Regions from separate parts of the Streptomyces sp. NPDC088762 genome, predicted to be linked through region 2. Evidence: riboswitches for the same ligand, from Rfam matches in the RefSeq annotation. Region 2 holds a riboswitch; each other region holds the start of a gene.
What was found. Region 2 has a riboswitch for thiamine pyrophosphate ahead of ACIP5M_RS29710 (thiamine ABC transporter substrate binding subunit). Riboswitches for the same ligand answer to the same signal wherever they lie in the genome.

Region 1 (4,537 bases), on a different contig from region 2:
CCCGTACTCAGAACGCCGGCCGCTCCGGATCCAAAGCAGCGCGCCCCTCCGTCGGGGACGACGCCTCGGCGAAGCGGCGCTGGGGGATGCGGCCCGCCCGGTGGGCCAGGCGGCCCGCCGACACGGCGTCCCGCATCGCCGCCGCCATCAGGACCGGTTCCTGTGCGCGGGTCACCGCCGAGGCCAGCATCACCGCCGCGCAGCCCAGCTCCATGGCCAGGGCGGCGTCCGAGGCCGTGCCGGCCCCGGCGTCCAGGATCACCGGGACCCCGGCCCGTTCCACGATCAGCTCGAAGTTGTGCGGGTTGCGGATGCCCATGCCGGAGCCGATCGGGGAGCCCAGCGGCATGATCGCCGCGCACCCGACGTCTTCCAGCTTGCGCGCGAGCACCGGGTCGTCGTTCGTGTACGGGAGCACGGTGAAGCCCTCGTCGACCAGGATTTCGGCGGCGTCCAGCAGCTCGACGCCGTCGGGCAGGAGGGTCCGCTCGTCCGCGACCACCTCCAGCTTGATCCAGTCGGTGCCCAGCGCCTCGCGGGCCAGCCGGGCCGTGAGCACGGCCTCGCCCGCGGTGAAGCAGCCCGCCGTGTTCGGCAGCACCGCGATGTCCAGCTTCGACAGTACGGACAGGACCGAGCCCTGGACCGTGGGGTCCAGCCGGCGCATCGCCACGGTGGTGAGTTCGGTGCCGGAGGTGACGAGGGCCCGTTCCAGGACGTCCAGGCTCGGGGCCCCGCCGGTACCCATGATCAGGCGGGAGGAGAAGGTCCGGTCGCCGAGGGTGAAGAGGTCGTCGGCCATGTCGCTCAGCCTCCCTGGACCGCGGTGAGGACCTCGACCCGGTCGCCCTCGCCCACCGGGGTGGCCGGCCACTGCCCGCGCGGGACGACGGTCTCGTTGAGCGCCGCGGCCACGCCGGAGGGCGCCGTGGTCAGGGTGGCGACCACCGCGTCGAGCGTGGTGCCGGGCGCGACCTCGCGCGGCTCGCCGTTGACGGAGACGGAGAAGGAGACGGGGAGGGTCATGCGTACGACTCCTGTCGTGCGGCGGAGAAGCGGCGCGGCGTGAAGGGGCGGGCGACGTCCGGCAGTTCGCCGGTGGTCAGCAGCTCGGCCATCACATCGCCGGTGAGCGGGGTCAGCAGGACCCCGTTGCGGTAGTGCCCGGTGGCCAGGTGCAGGCCCGGCAGGTCGGTGGGGCCCAGCAGCGGGGCGTTGTCGGGGGAGCCTGGCCGCAGTCCCGCCCGGGTTTCGGTGAGGGGGAGTTCGGTGATGCCGGGCACCAGCTCGTGGGCGTCGCGCAGGAGTTCGTAGACCCCGCCCGCCGTGACGGTGGTGTCCCAGCCCAGTTCCTCGCTGGTGGCGCCGATGACGAGTTCGCCGTTCTCGCGCGGCACCAGGTAGACGTGGCTGCCGCGCACGACCGCCCGTACCGTCCGCGACAGGAACGGCGCGTACGCCGCCGGTACGGACAGGCGCAGGACCTGGCCCTTCACCGGCCGTACGGGGGCCACGACCTCCGGCGGTACGCCCGTCAGCCGGCCGCTGAGGGAGCCCGCGGCCAGGACCACCTGGTCCGCGCGCAGCTCCGTACCGTCGCCGAGGACCGCCCCGGCCGCCCGGTCCGCGGTGACCAGCAGCTTCTGCGCGGCGGCCCGGTGGATGCTCACCCCGGCGCCCTCGCAGGCGGCCAGCAGGGCGGCGGCGAGCCGGCGGGGGTCGACCTGGTGGTCGCCGTCCACGCGCAGCCCGCCGCGTACGCCCGGGGCCAGCATCGGCTCCAGGCGGCGGCACTCGCGGCCGGTGAGCCACTCGGACTCCAGGCCGCAGCGGCGCTGGAGGGCGTGCAGCTCGCGCAGGTGGAGCCGGTCGTCGGCGTCGAGGGCGACGGCGAGGGTGCCGCAGGCGCGGTAGCCGATGTCCATGCCGCCGCTCGCGTCGGCGAGCTCGGCGGCGAACTCGGGGTAGCGGGCGGCGGAGGCGAGGTTGAGGCCCAGCAGGGTCTCCTCGCCGTAGTGGAGTTCGGTGACGGCGGCCAGCATGCCCGCCGCGACCTGGGCGGCCCCGCCGCCGGGCGCCGGGTCGGCGAGGATGGTGCGCAGGCCGCGCCGGGCCGCCCGCCAGGCCGTGACCAGGCCGATGATGCCGCCCCCGATGACGAGGACGTCGGATCCCGTTCCGGATCCCTTCCGAGATGAGTGCATGGGCGTCCAGCCCCTCCCTTCGCCGGCATGACCCGGATCAGGTTCGTACGGTCGGAGGCCGGCCAGCCTCCCTCTCAGCCCGGTGCGCCCGGACTCCCGCGATAGGTACGGTGGCCAGACTAACCCTGCCGCGGACGGTGGGTAAGGGGCACCTCTTCCTGACGGAGCGTCAGATGATTAGGGTGTGCGGATGATCATGCAGACGGAAAAGACAGACAGCGGCGTGGTGATCGTCGGCGCCGGAATGGCCGGCGTGCAGACCGCGGTCGCCCTGCGCGAGCAGGGCTTCACCGGTCCGGTGACCCTGCTGGGAGCCGAGCCCCACCAGCCCTACGACCGGCCCCCGCTGTCCAAGGCGGTGCTGCTCGGAAAGGCCGAGGACTCGGCGTTCGACGTGGACTTCGAAGGCCTCGGCATCGAGCTCAGACTCGGTACGGAGGTCACCGGACTGCGCGCCGCCGACCAGGAGCTGGACACCGAGGCGGGCCCGGTCCCGTACGGGATCCTCGTGCTGGCCACCGGCGCCGAACCGCTGACCCTGCCCGGCACCGGCGGCGTCCCGGGCGTCCACCTCCTGCGCACCCTCGACGACGCGGCGCGGCTGCGCCCGGTGCTGGAACAGGCCCCCTCGACGGTGGTCGTCGGGGCGGGCTGGATCGGCGCGGAGTTCGCCACCGCGGCCCGCGAGGCGGGCTGCGAGGTGACCGTCGTCGAGGCCGCGGACCGGGTCCTCGCCGGCGCGCTGCCCGCGGAGGTCGCCGAGCCCATGGCGAGCTGGTACGCCGAGACCGGCGCCGAGCTGATCACCGGCGCCAAGGTCGCCGGAATCGAGGAGGGCCGGGTCCTGCTGGCCGACGGGCGCACCCTGCCGGCCGGCGCCGTGGTCGTCGGCATCGGCGCCCGCCCCGCCACCGGCTGGCTGGCCGGCACCGGGGTGGAGCTGGGCCCCGACGGCGCGGTCGTCGCCGACGAGTACCTGCGCACCTCGCTGCCGGGGGTGTACGCGGTCGGCGACTGCGCCTCCTTCCCCTCCGGCCGGTACGGGAAGCGGCTGCTCGTGCACCACTGGGACAACGCGCTCCAGGGTCCGCGCACGGTCGCCGCGAACATCCTGTCCGGCGAGCCGGCCAAGGCCTACGACCCGGTGCCGTACTTCTGGTCGGAGCAGTTCGGCCGCTTCGTGCAGTACGCCGGCCACCACGGCGGGGCCGACACCACGATCTGGCGCGGCAACCCGGCCGCCGAGCGCACCTGGTCGGTGTGCTGGCTGCGCGACGGCGCCCTGGTCGCCGTCCTGGCCGTGGGCCGCCCCCGCGACGTGGCGCAGGGCCGCAGGCTCATCGAGACGGGCGAACCGGTGGACCCCGCCAAGGTCGCCGACCCGGCGGTGGCCCTGAAGTCGGCCACCGCCTAGGCGCGCCGGAGCGGCCGGAGCGACCCGTACGGGGCCGCTCCGGTACCGGGGGCCGGTCCGAGATGGCAGGCTTGTGTCCGTGACCGAGATTGACGCAAAGATCGATGCCCTCGTCCCCTCCTGGCTGTACCTCCCCGACATCGCGGAGATGCTCGGCGTCGAGGTGACCCGGGTCCGCCAGATGGTCAAGGAAGGGCAGCTGATCGCCGTACGCCGGGGCGAGAACCGTTCCCTCCAGGTGCCCGCTCCCTTCATCGACGGCGACAAGGTCGTCAAGGGCCTCGTCGGTCTGCTGACCGTGCTGCGCGACGACGGCTTCTCCGACGAGGAGATCCTGGAGTGGCTCTTCACGGCCGACCCGACCCTGCCCGGCACGCCCGCGCAGGCCCTGAGCGAGAATCGCGGCACGGAGGTCAAGCGCCGCGCCCAGGCGCTCGCCCTGTGACCTGATCCGCATCCGCTCCACCGCGGTGTACGGGCCCGCGGGCCCGTACACCGCCTCCACCACGGGGGGAACACCCATGCAGCAGCTGTCCGACGCCCGGCTCTACCTGTGCACGGACGCCCGCAAGAAGCAGGATGACCTCCCCGAATTCCTGGACGCCGTCCTGGCCGGCGGAGTGGACATCATCCAGCTCCGCGACAAGGGCATGGAGGCGGGCGAAGAGCTCGAACACCTCCAGGTCTTCGCCGAGGCCGCGCGCCGCCACGGCAAGCTCCTCGCCGTGAACGACCGCGCCGACGTCGCCCACGCCATCGGCTCCGACGTGCTGCACCTCGGGCAGGGCGACATACCCGTCCCCGCCGCCCGCGCCATCCTGGGCGAGCAGGTGCTGATCGGCCGTTCCTGCCACGCCGAGGCCGAGGTCGACGCGGCCGTCGCCGAGCCGGGCGTGGACTACTTCTGCACCGGCCCCTG
Region 2 (4,537 bases):
GGCCTCCCCCTGGTCGTGCGTGACGGCCAGCACCGTCGTGCCCAGCCGGGAGAACAGCCCCTGGAGTTCGACCACCAGCCGCTCGCGCAGACCGCGGTCCAGCTGCCCGAGCGGTTCGTCCAGCATCAGCAGCCGCGGCGACGGCGCCAGCGCCCGGGCCAGCGCCACCCGCTGCTGCTCGCCGCCCGACAGGGAGGCCACCGCCCGGCCCTGGGCTCCGGGGAGCCCGACCAGCTCCAGCAGCTCCGCGACCTGGGCCTCGTACGAACTACGCGAAAGGCCCCGCATCCGGAGCCCGAAGGCGACGTTCCCGCCGACGTCCCGGTGCGGGAAGAGCTGGTGGTCCTGGAACATCAGGCCCACGCCCCGCCGGTGCACGGGCACGCCCGCCTGGTCGGCGCCGCCGAGCAACACCCGCCCGCCGGACACCTGCTGGAGTCCGGCGACGACCCGCAGCAGGGTGGACTTGCCGCTCCCGCTCGGCCCCAGCACGCACACGGTCTCGTGCTCGGCGACCGCCAGGTCCACGGAGTCCACGACCGCGCGCTCACCGAAGCGGACCGACACCCCTTCCAGCTGAAGCAGCGTCATCAGAATTCTCCGGAGGTCTTGTCGGGTCGCAGTCGCTCCAGCGCCAGCAGGGAGACCGCGCACACCAGCATGAGGATCGTGCTCAGGGCCATCGCCTGCCCGTAGTTCAGTTCACCGGCCCGCCCCAGCAGCCGCGCCACGGCCACCGGCAGCGTCGGCTGGTCCGGCCGTGCGATGAAGACGGTGGCGCCGAACTCCCCCAGCGACACCGCGAAGGCGAACCCGGCCGCGATCAGCAGCGCCCGGCGCACCAGCGGCAGGTCCACCTCCCGCCAGGCACGCAGCGGGGAAGCACCGAGCACGGCGGCGGCCTCCCGCAGCCGTACGTCCACGGCCCGCAGCACCGGCAGCATGGTCCGTACGACGAACGGCACACCCACCAGCGCCTGCGCGAGCGGCACCAGGATCCACGAGGTCCGCAGGTCGAGTGGCGGCTCGTCCAGGGTGATCAGGAAGCCGAAGCCCACCGTCACGGCGGAGACGCCGAGCGGGAGCATCAGCAGCGCGTCGAAGCCCCGTACGAAGCGGCCGCCGCGCCGGGTCAGCGCCGCGGCCGCGAGGCCGCCGATGGCCAGGGCGATCGCGGTGGCGGCGAGCGCGTACCGCAGGGAGTTCCAGATCGCCTCCAGCGGCGGCACCAGGAACGTTCCACCTCCCGCGGCCGCGTCCTGCAGGGCCCGGTAGAAGCCGAGGCCGTACCCTCCCGGGGCGTCGAAGGACCGCTCCACCAGCACACCCAGCGGCAGCACGACGAGGAGCGCCACCGTCACGAGCACGGCGGCGAGCAGCAGCCGCTGCGCGGCCCCGCGCGGCCGGTGCGCGGTCCGTCCCGGATCCACCAGCCGCAGCGCGGTCTCCCGTTTGCGTACGGTCCAGGCGTGCACGCCGAGGATCAGTCCGATCGCCGCGAACTGCACCATCGTCAGGACGGCGGCCGTCGGCAGGTCCAGGAGCTGCGCGGTCTGCCGGTAGACCTCCACCTCCAGGGTGGAGTACGAGGGACCGCCGAGGATCACCACGACGCCGAAGGAGCTGAACGTGAAGAGGAAGACCATCAGCGAGGCGGCGGCCACCGCCGGGGCCAGCGCGGGCAGCGTCACGCGCCGCCAGGCGGCGAACCTGCCCGCGCCCAGGACGCGGGCGGCCTCCTCCTGGCGCGGGTCCAGCTGCGCCCAGAGCCCGCCCACCGTCCGTACGACGACGGCGTAGTTGAAGAAGACGTGCGCGAGGAGGATCGCCCACACGGTGGTGTCGAGCCGGACGCCCCACATCTCGTCCAGCAGCCCTCCGCGGCCGACGAGCGCGAGGAAGGCGGTGCCGACCACCACGGTCGGCAGCACGAAGGGCACGGTCACCACGGCCCGCAGCAGCTGCTTGCCGGGGAACTCGAAGCGCGCGAACACGTACGCGCCGGGAAGCGCGATCAGCAGCGTGAGCGCGGTGGAGGCCACCGCCTGCCAGGTGGTGAACCACAGCACGCCGGCGATGTCGGGGCGGGCGACGACCTCGCCGATCCGGCCGAACTGCCAGCCGTCGCCGGTCTTGAGCCCGCGCCCGACGATCGCGGCGACGGGATAGGCGAAGAACAGCCCGAAGAAGGCCAGCGGCACGGCCATCAGCGCGAGCCGCACGGCGGTCGCCCGGCCGCCTTCACCGAGAACGGGACGCGAACCAGGGCCCGGGCCCGGGCCGGAGCCCGGCGCGGCGCCCCCCGGCGCCGCGCCCGGCTCCTTCGTACCGCCTACTTCACGACGATCGAGGTCCATGCCTTGACCCACTGCTCACGGTTCTTGGCGATGGTCTCCGGTGCGACGCTCTCCGGCTTCTCGACCACCACTCCGTGCTTCGTGAACAGCTCCGGCAGGGCGGCGTCCTTCGTCACGGGGTTCACGAACATCTGGAGCGGCATGTCTTCCTGGAACTTCTTGCCGATCAGGAAGTCCACGAGGGCCTTGCCGCCCTCCTCGTTCTTCGCGCCCTTCAGCAGACCGGCGAACTCGATCTGGCGGAAGCAGGTGCCGGTGGCGACGCCCGTGGGGGCCTCGGCCGGCTGGGGGTCGGCGTAGAGCACCTCGACCGGCGGGCTGGAGGCGTAGGAGACGACCAGCGGGCGGTCGCCCTTGGCCTTCTTGCCGCCCGCGGAGCCGGAGAAGCGCTCGTTGTAGGCCTGCTCCCAGCCGTCGACGACCTCGACGCCGTTGGCCTTGAGCTTGCTCCAGTAGTCCTTCCAGCCCTCTTCGCCGTACTTGCCGACGGAGGCGAGCAGGAAGCCGAGGCCGGGCGAGGAGGTCGCGGCGTTCTCGGTGACCAGCAGGTTCTTGTACTCCGGCTTGACCAGGTCGTCCAGCGTCTGCGGCGGGGCGATCTTCTTGTCGGCGAAGTACGCCTTGTCGTAGTTGACGCAGATGTCACCGGAGTCGATCGGGGTGACCCGGTGCTCCTTGTCGAGCACGTACTCGGGCTTCACGCCGGCCAGGCCCTTGGCCTCGTACGGCGTGAAGATGCCGTTGTCGAGGGCGCGCGAGAGGAGGGTGTTGTCGACGCCGAAGAAGACGTCCCCGCGGGGGGAGCCCTTGGTGAGGATCTCCTGGTTCAGGGCGGCGCCCGCGTCCCCGGACTTCAGGACCTTGACGGTGTAGCCGCTCTGCTGCTCGAACTCCTTGAGGACCGCCTCGGTCACGTTGAAGGAGTCGTGGGAGACGAGCGTGACGGTCTTGGACTTCGGGGCGTCGGACGCGCCCGAGGGCTTGTCCTTGGCGTCGCCGCCGCAGGCGCTGAGCGTGGTGACGCCGAGCGCGGCCGCGAGCGCGACGACCGTGATCTTCCTGGTGGTGCTCACTGGTGAATTCCTCCTGGGATGTCCAGGAGAAGACGCGGCCCTGCCCGGCGCTCTGTGGGAGCGGACGCCGGGCAGGGCGCAACAGCTTGAGTGATGACCGAACTTCCTACCCCGAATGACCGGGGCGAGGTTCAGAGGGTCTGCGGATGACGGTTACCGCACTCTCAGCGCTGTGGCGCTCCCCTGTCGGAATATGAAATTGGTTCGGCCACAGGGTACCCCGTGGCCGAATGTGGACGGTCAGGCCCGGAACCTACCGTTCCGATGCGGCCAGCTGCCCGCACGCGCCGTCGATCTCCTGGCCGCGCGTGTCCCGTACGGTCACGGGCACGCCGTGCCGGGCGATGGCCTCCACGAAGGCCCTCTCGTCCTCGGGGCGCGAGGCGGTCCACTTGGAGCCCGGCGTCGGGTTCAGCGGGATCAGGTTGACGTGGACACGCTTGCCCTTGAGCAGGCGGCCCAGGAGGTCCCCGCGCCAGGCCTGGTCGTTGATGTCGCGGATCAGGGCGTACTCGATGGAGATACGGCGGCCGGACTTCTCCGCGTACTCCCAGGCCGCGTCGAGCACCTCGCGGACGTTCCAGCGGGTGTTCACGGGGACGAGGGTGTCGCGCAGCTCGTCGTCGGGGGCGTGCAGCGAGACCGCGAGGCGGCACTTGAAGCCCTCGTCGGCGAAGCGCAGCATGGCCGGGACCAGGCCGACGGTGGAGACGGTGATGCCGCGCTGCGACAGGCCCAGGCCGTCGGGCTCGGGGTCCGTGAGGCGGCGGATGGCGCCGACCACGCGGTTGTAGTTGGCCAGGGGCTCGCCCATGCCCATGAAGACGATGTTCGACAGGCGGGCCGGGCCGCCGGGGACCTCGCCGTCGCGCAGGGCGCGCATGCCGTCGACGATCTGGTGCACGATCTCGGCGGTGGACAGGTTGCGGTCGAGGCCCGCCTGGCCGGTGGCGCAGAACGGGCAGTTCATGCCGCAGCCTGCCTGCGAGGAGATGCACATGGTGACCCGGTCGGGGTAGCGCATCAGCACGGACTCGACGAGCGTGCCGTCGTGCAGCTTCCACAGGGTCTTGCGGGTGGTGTCGTCGTCGCACGAGATGTGCCGGA
Region 3 (4,537 bases), on a different contig from region 2:
CCGGTCGAGGCCATCACCGCTCATACCGTGCGGGATCTGCGGTCCCTGGAAGAACGGATCGGATCCCTCGAGCGAATGCAGCCTGTAACCGAACGCCAGGAATATGCCCTCGGCACAGTTTGCGCCGCGATCCCCATTACAGCGGGCGATACCGCCGCAACCATGGCGATTTCGCTTCCCGTGCACCAGGAAAATCGATTGCTGTGTGTGGTCGACCGACTACGGAGTGAAGTAGGCGCGCTGTTGAGCACCCTCTCCTTCTCTATCAGTATCTGAAAACTCACTCCTTGTGATCTGCTAGCGCTTCCACCACTCTTGTCAAGAGGCCTCGGGGGACCATTCCTGGCCACTTCCACTACAGCGGGGTAGGCAATGCGCGAGTCGGTACAGGCAGAGGTCATGATGAGCTTCCTCGTTTCCGAGGAGCTCTCGTTCCGGATCCCGGTGGAACTCCGGTACGACGCTCGTGACCCCTACGCAGTCCGCCTTACCTTCCACCTTCCCGGAGACGCGCCCGTGACCTGGGCGTTCGGCCGGGAACTCCTCCTCGACGGCATCAACAAGCCGTGCGGTGATGGTGATGTGCACATCGCGCCCACCGATCCCGAGGAGCTGTCCGATGTCCACATCCGTCTCCAGGTCGGTGGCGACCGGGCCCTGTTCCGCGCCGGCGCGGCGCCGCTCGTCGCGTTCCTCGACCGGACCGACCGGCTCGTTCCGCTCGGTCAGGAGCGCAACCTGGGTGACTTCGAGGGGAACCTCGACGACGCGCTCGGCAAGATCCTGGCCGACTCGCAGCAGAACGAGCGGAACGCGGGCTGAGCACCGCGGCACCACCGCGTCATCGCGCCGGCTCAGCGCTTGCGCCGCCGGCCCCGGCCGCGGACCGGTCCCGAGGCCGGAGCCGCGGCCGGGGATCCCGGCCGGTCGGCTGAGACGACCAGGGCGGCCAGTGCCGTCGTCACCGGCACCGAGGCGACCAGTCCGATCGAGCCCACGAGCGTCCGTACGATCTCCTCCGCCACCAGCTCGCTGTTGGCCACCGAACCCATACTGCTGTTCGCGATCGAGAACAGCAGGAGCAGGGGCAGCGCCGCACCCGCGTAGGCCAGCACCAGGGTGTTGACCACCGATGCGATGTGGTCGCGGCCGATCCGGATGGCCGCCCTGTACAGGTGCCGAGGCCCCATGGAGGGGTCGGCCTGGTGAAGTTCCCAGACCGCCGAGGTCTGGGTGACCGTCACGTCGTCGAGTACGCCCAGCGATCCGATGATCACACCCGCGAGCAGCAAACCGCTCATGTCGATGTCCGGGTAGAGCCCGTGGATCAGTCCGGTGTTGTCGTCGGTGTTGCCGCTGAGGAACGCCCAGTCGATGAACAGCGAGCCCAGCAGCCCGATCAGCAGCAGCGAGACGAGCGTGCCGAGGACGGCGACCGAGGTACGTGCGGTCAGGCCATGGCACATGTACAGGGCGATCAGCATGATGGCGCTCGCGCCGACGACCGCGACGACCAGCGGGTTCGAACCCTGGAGGATGGCCGGGAGGATGAAGAGGGTCAGTACGCCGAAGCTGACGATCAGCGCGATCAGCGCGAACAGGCCCCGCATCCGGCCGACGACGACGACCGCGACCGCGAAGATGCCGGCCAGCAGGGCCATCGGGAACTTGCGGTTCACGTCGATCACCGAGTACTGGAGGTCCCGGGGGGCGTCCGGCGCGTACGCGACCACCACCTCCTGACCCTTCGCCAACTGCCGTGGTGCGCCCGGCTGGACGATCTCCACGAACGTGCGGCCCTTGTCCGGCCCGGTGCCCACCTCGACGGTGGCCTTCTTGCACTCGCCGGTCTGTGCGGCCTGGGCCTCGCGGCCCTCGGGGGTGGACGTGTCGCCGGTGGGCGGTACCTGTGAGGCGTTCACCGATTTGCAGTCGACACGCTCCAGTGAGGTGACCGTGCCCTGCTGCGTCTGCCGGTCGAAGCCCACGCCCGTGCGCTCGTGGGCCGGGGCGCCGCCCGGCCAGAGCACCGCCATGCCGATGAACACGGCGGCGGCGAAGGGGATCAGTACGGCCGCGATGACCTTGCGCAGGTGCTGGGAGACGGGGGCCGCGGGGCCGTGGCCATGGCTGTGACCGTGGGAATGGCCGGAGGCGTGACCGTGGCCTGCGTGCTCGTGGCCCGTGGGGCCGGTGGGTTCACCGGGGACATGGGGGTCGTTGGGGGGCTGCGGCGAGGACATCACCGGCAGATCATCGCAAGAGATGAGGGGGCCCACTGTTCAGCACGCCATAAATGACGCTAGCGTGGGGGCACCTTTGCACAACGCGGGAGCTCGGAGCACCGGGCTGAGAGGGCGCTGATCACCGTACGCGCAAGTAATGCGTACGGGAAGAGGCTGCGTCGACCGCCGAACCTGTTACCGGGTAATGCCGGCGTAGGGAGATCAGGTCTCATGACCATTCAGGACGCACGCACGCCTGCCGTCAGCCAGAACGCCGACGGCCAGACCGAGCGCCAGCCGGGCTGGCACAAGGGGTACGTGGCGGGCTCCCGCCCCGACATCCGGGTGCCGGTCCGCCAGGTCCACCTCACCAACGGCAAGGACGTGACGCTCTACGACACGTCCGGGCCGTACACCGATCCGCAGATCGAGACCGACGTCCGCCGGGGCCTCGCGCCGCTGCGCGAGAACTGGATCATCGGCCGCGGCGACACCGAGGAGTACGCGGGCCGTCCCGTGCGCCCCGAGGACGACGGCATCAAGCACACCTCGCCGCGCGGCGGTCTCAAGAACCTCGACGCGGTCTTCCCGGGCCGCCCCCGCCAGCCCCGCCGGGGCCGTGACGGCGCCGCCGTCACGCAGCTCGCGTACGCCCGCCGGGGCGAGATCACCCCGGAGATGGAGTACGTCGCGATCCGCGAGAACGTCTCCCCGGAGGTCGTCCGCGAGGAGATCGCCGCAGGTCGCGCCGTACTGCCGGCCAACGTGAACCACCCCGAGATCGAGCCGATGATCATCGGCAAGCGGTTCCTGGTGAAGGTCAACGCCAACATCGGCAACTCCGCCGTCACCTCCTCCATCGAGGAGGAGGTCGACAAGATGACCTGGGCGACCAAGTGGGGCGCCGACACGGTCATGGACCTCTCGACCGGCCGCAACATCCACACCACCCGCGAGTGGGTGCTGCGCAACTCCCCCGTCCCGATCGGCACCGTCCCGCTCTACCAGGCGCTGGAGAAGGTCGACGGCCGCGCCGAGGACCTGACCTGGGAGATCTACAAGGACACGGTCATCGAGCAGGCCGAGCAGGGCGTCGACTACATGACGGTCCACGCCGGCGTGCTGCTGCCGTACGTGCCGCTGACCGCCCGCCGCAAGACGGGCATCGTCTCCCGCGGCGGCTCGATCATGGCCGCGTGGTGCCTCGCGCACCACAAGGAGAACTTCCTCTACACGAACTTCGAGGAGCTCTGCGACATCCTCGCGACGTACGACGTCACGTACTCGCTGGGCGACGGCCTGCGCCCCGGTTCCATCGCCGACGCCAACGACGCGGCGCAGTTCGCGGAGCTCAAGACGCTGGGCGAGCTGAACACGATCGCCAAGCGCCACAACGTCCAGACCATGATCGAGGGTCCGGGCCACGTCCCGATGCACAAGATCAAGGAGAACATCGACCTCCAGCAGGAGATCTGCGAGGAGGCGCCGTTCTACACGCTGGGCCCGCTGACCACGGACGTCGCGCCCGCCTACGACCACATCACCTCGGGCATCGGCGCCGCGATGATCGCCTGGTGGGGCACCGCGATGCTCTGCTACGTCACGCCCAAGGAGCACCTGGGCCTGCCCAACCGGGACGACGTGAAGACCGGCGTCATCACCTACAAGATCGCGGCGCACGCCGCCGACCTGGCCAAGGGGCACCCCGGCGCCCAGGAGTGGGACGACGCGCTGTCGGACGCGCGGTTCGAGTTCCGCTGGGAGGACCAGTTCAACCTGGCCCTCGACCCGGACACGGCCCGTGAGTTCCACGACGAGACGCTCCCGGCCGAGCCGGCCAAGACCGCGCACTTCTGCTCCATGTGCGGTCCGAAGTTCTGCTCGATGAAGATCTCGCAGGACATCCGCCGTGAGCACGGCGGTGACCTGAAGGCCGAGGAGATCGAGGCGGGCATGGCGGAGAAGTCCGCCGAGTTCGCCGCCCAGGGCAACCGCGTGTACCTGCCGCTGGCCGACTGACGCACGTTGACGGCTCACGCCTCACGCCTGGACACCTGACGTCGCACGGTTCACCCGTCACGTCACACGTCCCGCGGCGCACGGACCGGAGTGCCGGCCGGAGCGCGGACCGCCGTCCTCGGTCCGTCAGTCCGGCTGGTGTTCCGGGCTGCCGAAGTCCGGACCGGTGAAGTCCGGAGGCGTGTAGCCGGGCCGGGAACGGGGCCGGGGTCCCTCCGAAGGGGACCCCGGGCTGGTGAAATCCGGTGCGGTGTACCCCAGGTTGGGCATCCGGCCCCCGCGTCCGCGCGGGG

Region 1: it holds a riboswitch for thiamine pyrophosphate, as region 2 does, so the genes downstream of both, thiO (glycine oxidase ThiO) here and ACIP5M_RS29710 (thiamine ABC transporter substrate binding subunit) in region 2, are expected to answer to the same signal.
Region 3: it holds a riboswitch for thiamine pyrophosphate, as region 2 does, so the genes downstream of both, thiC (phosphomethylpyrimidine synthase ThiC) here and ACIP5M_RS29710 (thiamine ABC transporter substrate binding subunit) in region 2, are expected to answer to the same signal.

Annotation. Positions count from the first base shown of each region.
Region 1 covers NZ_JBIVKT010000020.1:21,738-26,274, forward strand. Annotated here, with positions in the region: gene ACIP5M_RS31685 (thiazole synthase) at 8-802, opposite strand; gene thiS (sulfur carrier protein ThiS) at 808-1,026, opposite strand; gene thiO (glycine oxidase ThiO) at 1,023-2,204, opposite strand; TPP riboswitch at 2,202-2,314, opposite strand; gene ACIP5M_RS31700 (NAD(P)/FAD-dependent oxidoreductase) at 2,395-3,618, shown strand; gene ACIP5M_RS31705 (Rv2175c family DNA-binding protein) at 3,698-4,063, shown strand; gene thiE (thiamine phosphate synthase) at 4,140-4,537, shown strand, end outside.
Region 2 covers NZ_JBIVKT010000017.1:90,723-95,259, forward strand. Annotated here, with positions in the region: gene ACIP5M_RS29700 (ABC transporter ATP-binding protein) at 1-591, opposite strand, end outside; gene ACIP5M_RS29705 (ABC transporter permease) at 591-2,207, opposite strand; gene ACIP5M_RS29710 (thiamine ABC transporter substrate binding subunit) at 2,333-3,430, opposite strand; TPP riboswitch at 3,516-3,625, opposite strand; gene rlmN (23S rRNA (adenine(2503)-C(2))-methyltransferase RlmN) at 3,684-4,537, opposite strand, start outside.
Region 3 covers NZ_JBIVKT010000001.1:483,167-487,703, reverse strand. Annotated here, with positions in the region: gene ACIP5M_RS02275 (IclR family transcriptional regulator) at 1-276, shown strand, start outside; gene ACIP5M_RS02270 (SsgA family sporulation/cell division regulator) at 373-822, shown strand; gene ACIP5M_RS02265 (YibE/F family protein) at 855-2,243, opposite strand; TPP riboswitch at 2,319-2,462, shown strand; gene thiC (phosphomethylpyrimidine synthase ThiC) at 2,457-4,244, shown strand; gene ACIP5M_RS02255 (hypothetical protein) at 4,371-4,537, opposite strand, start outside.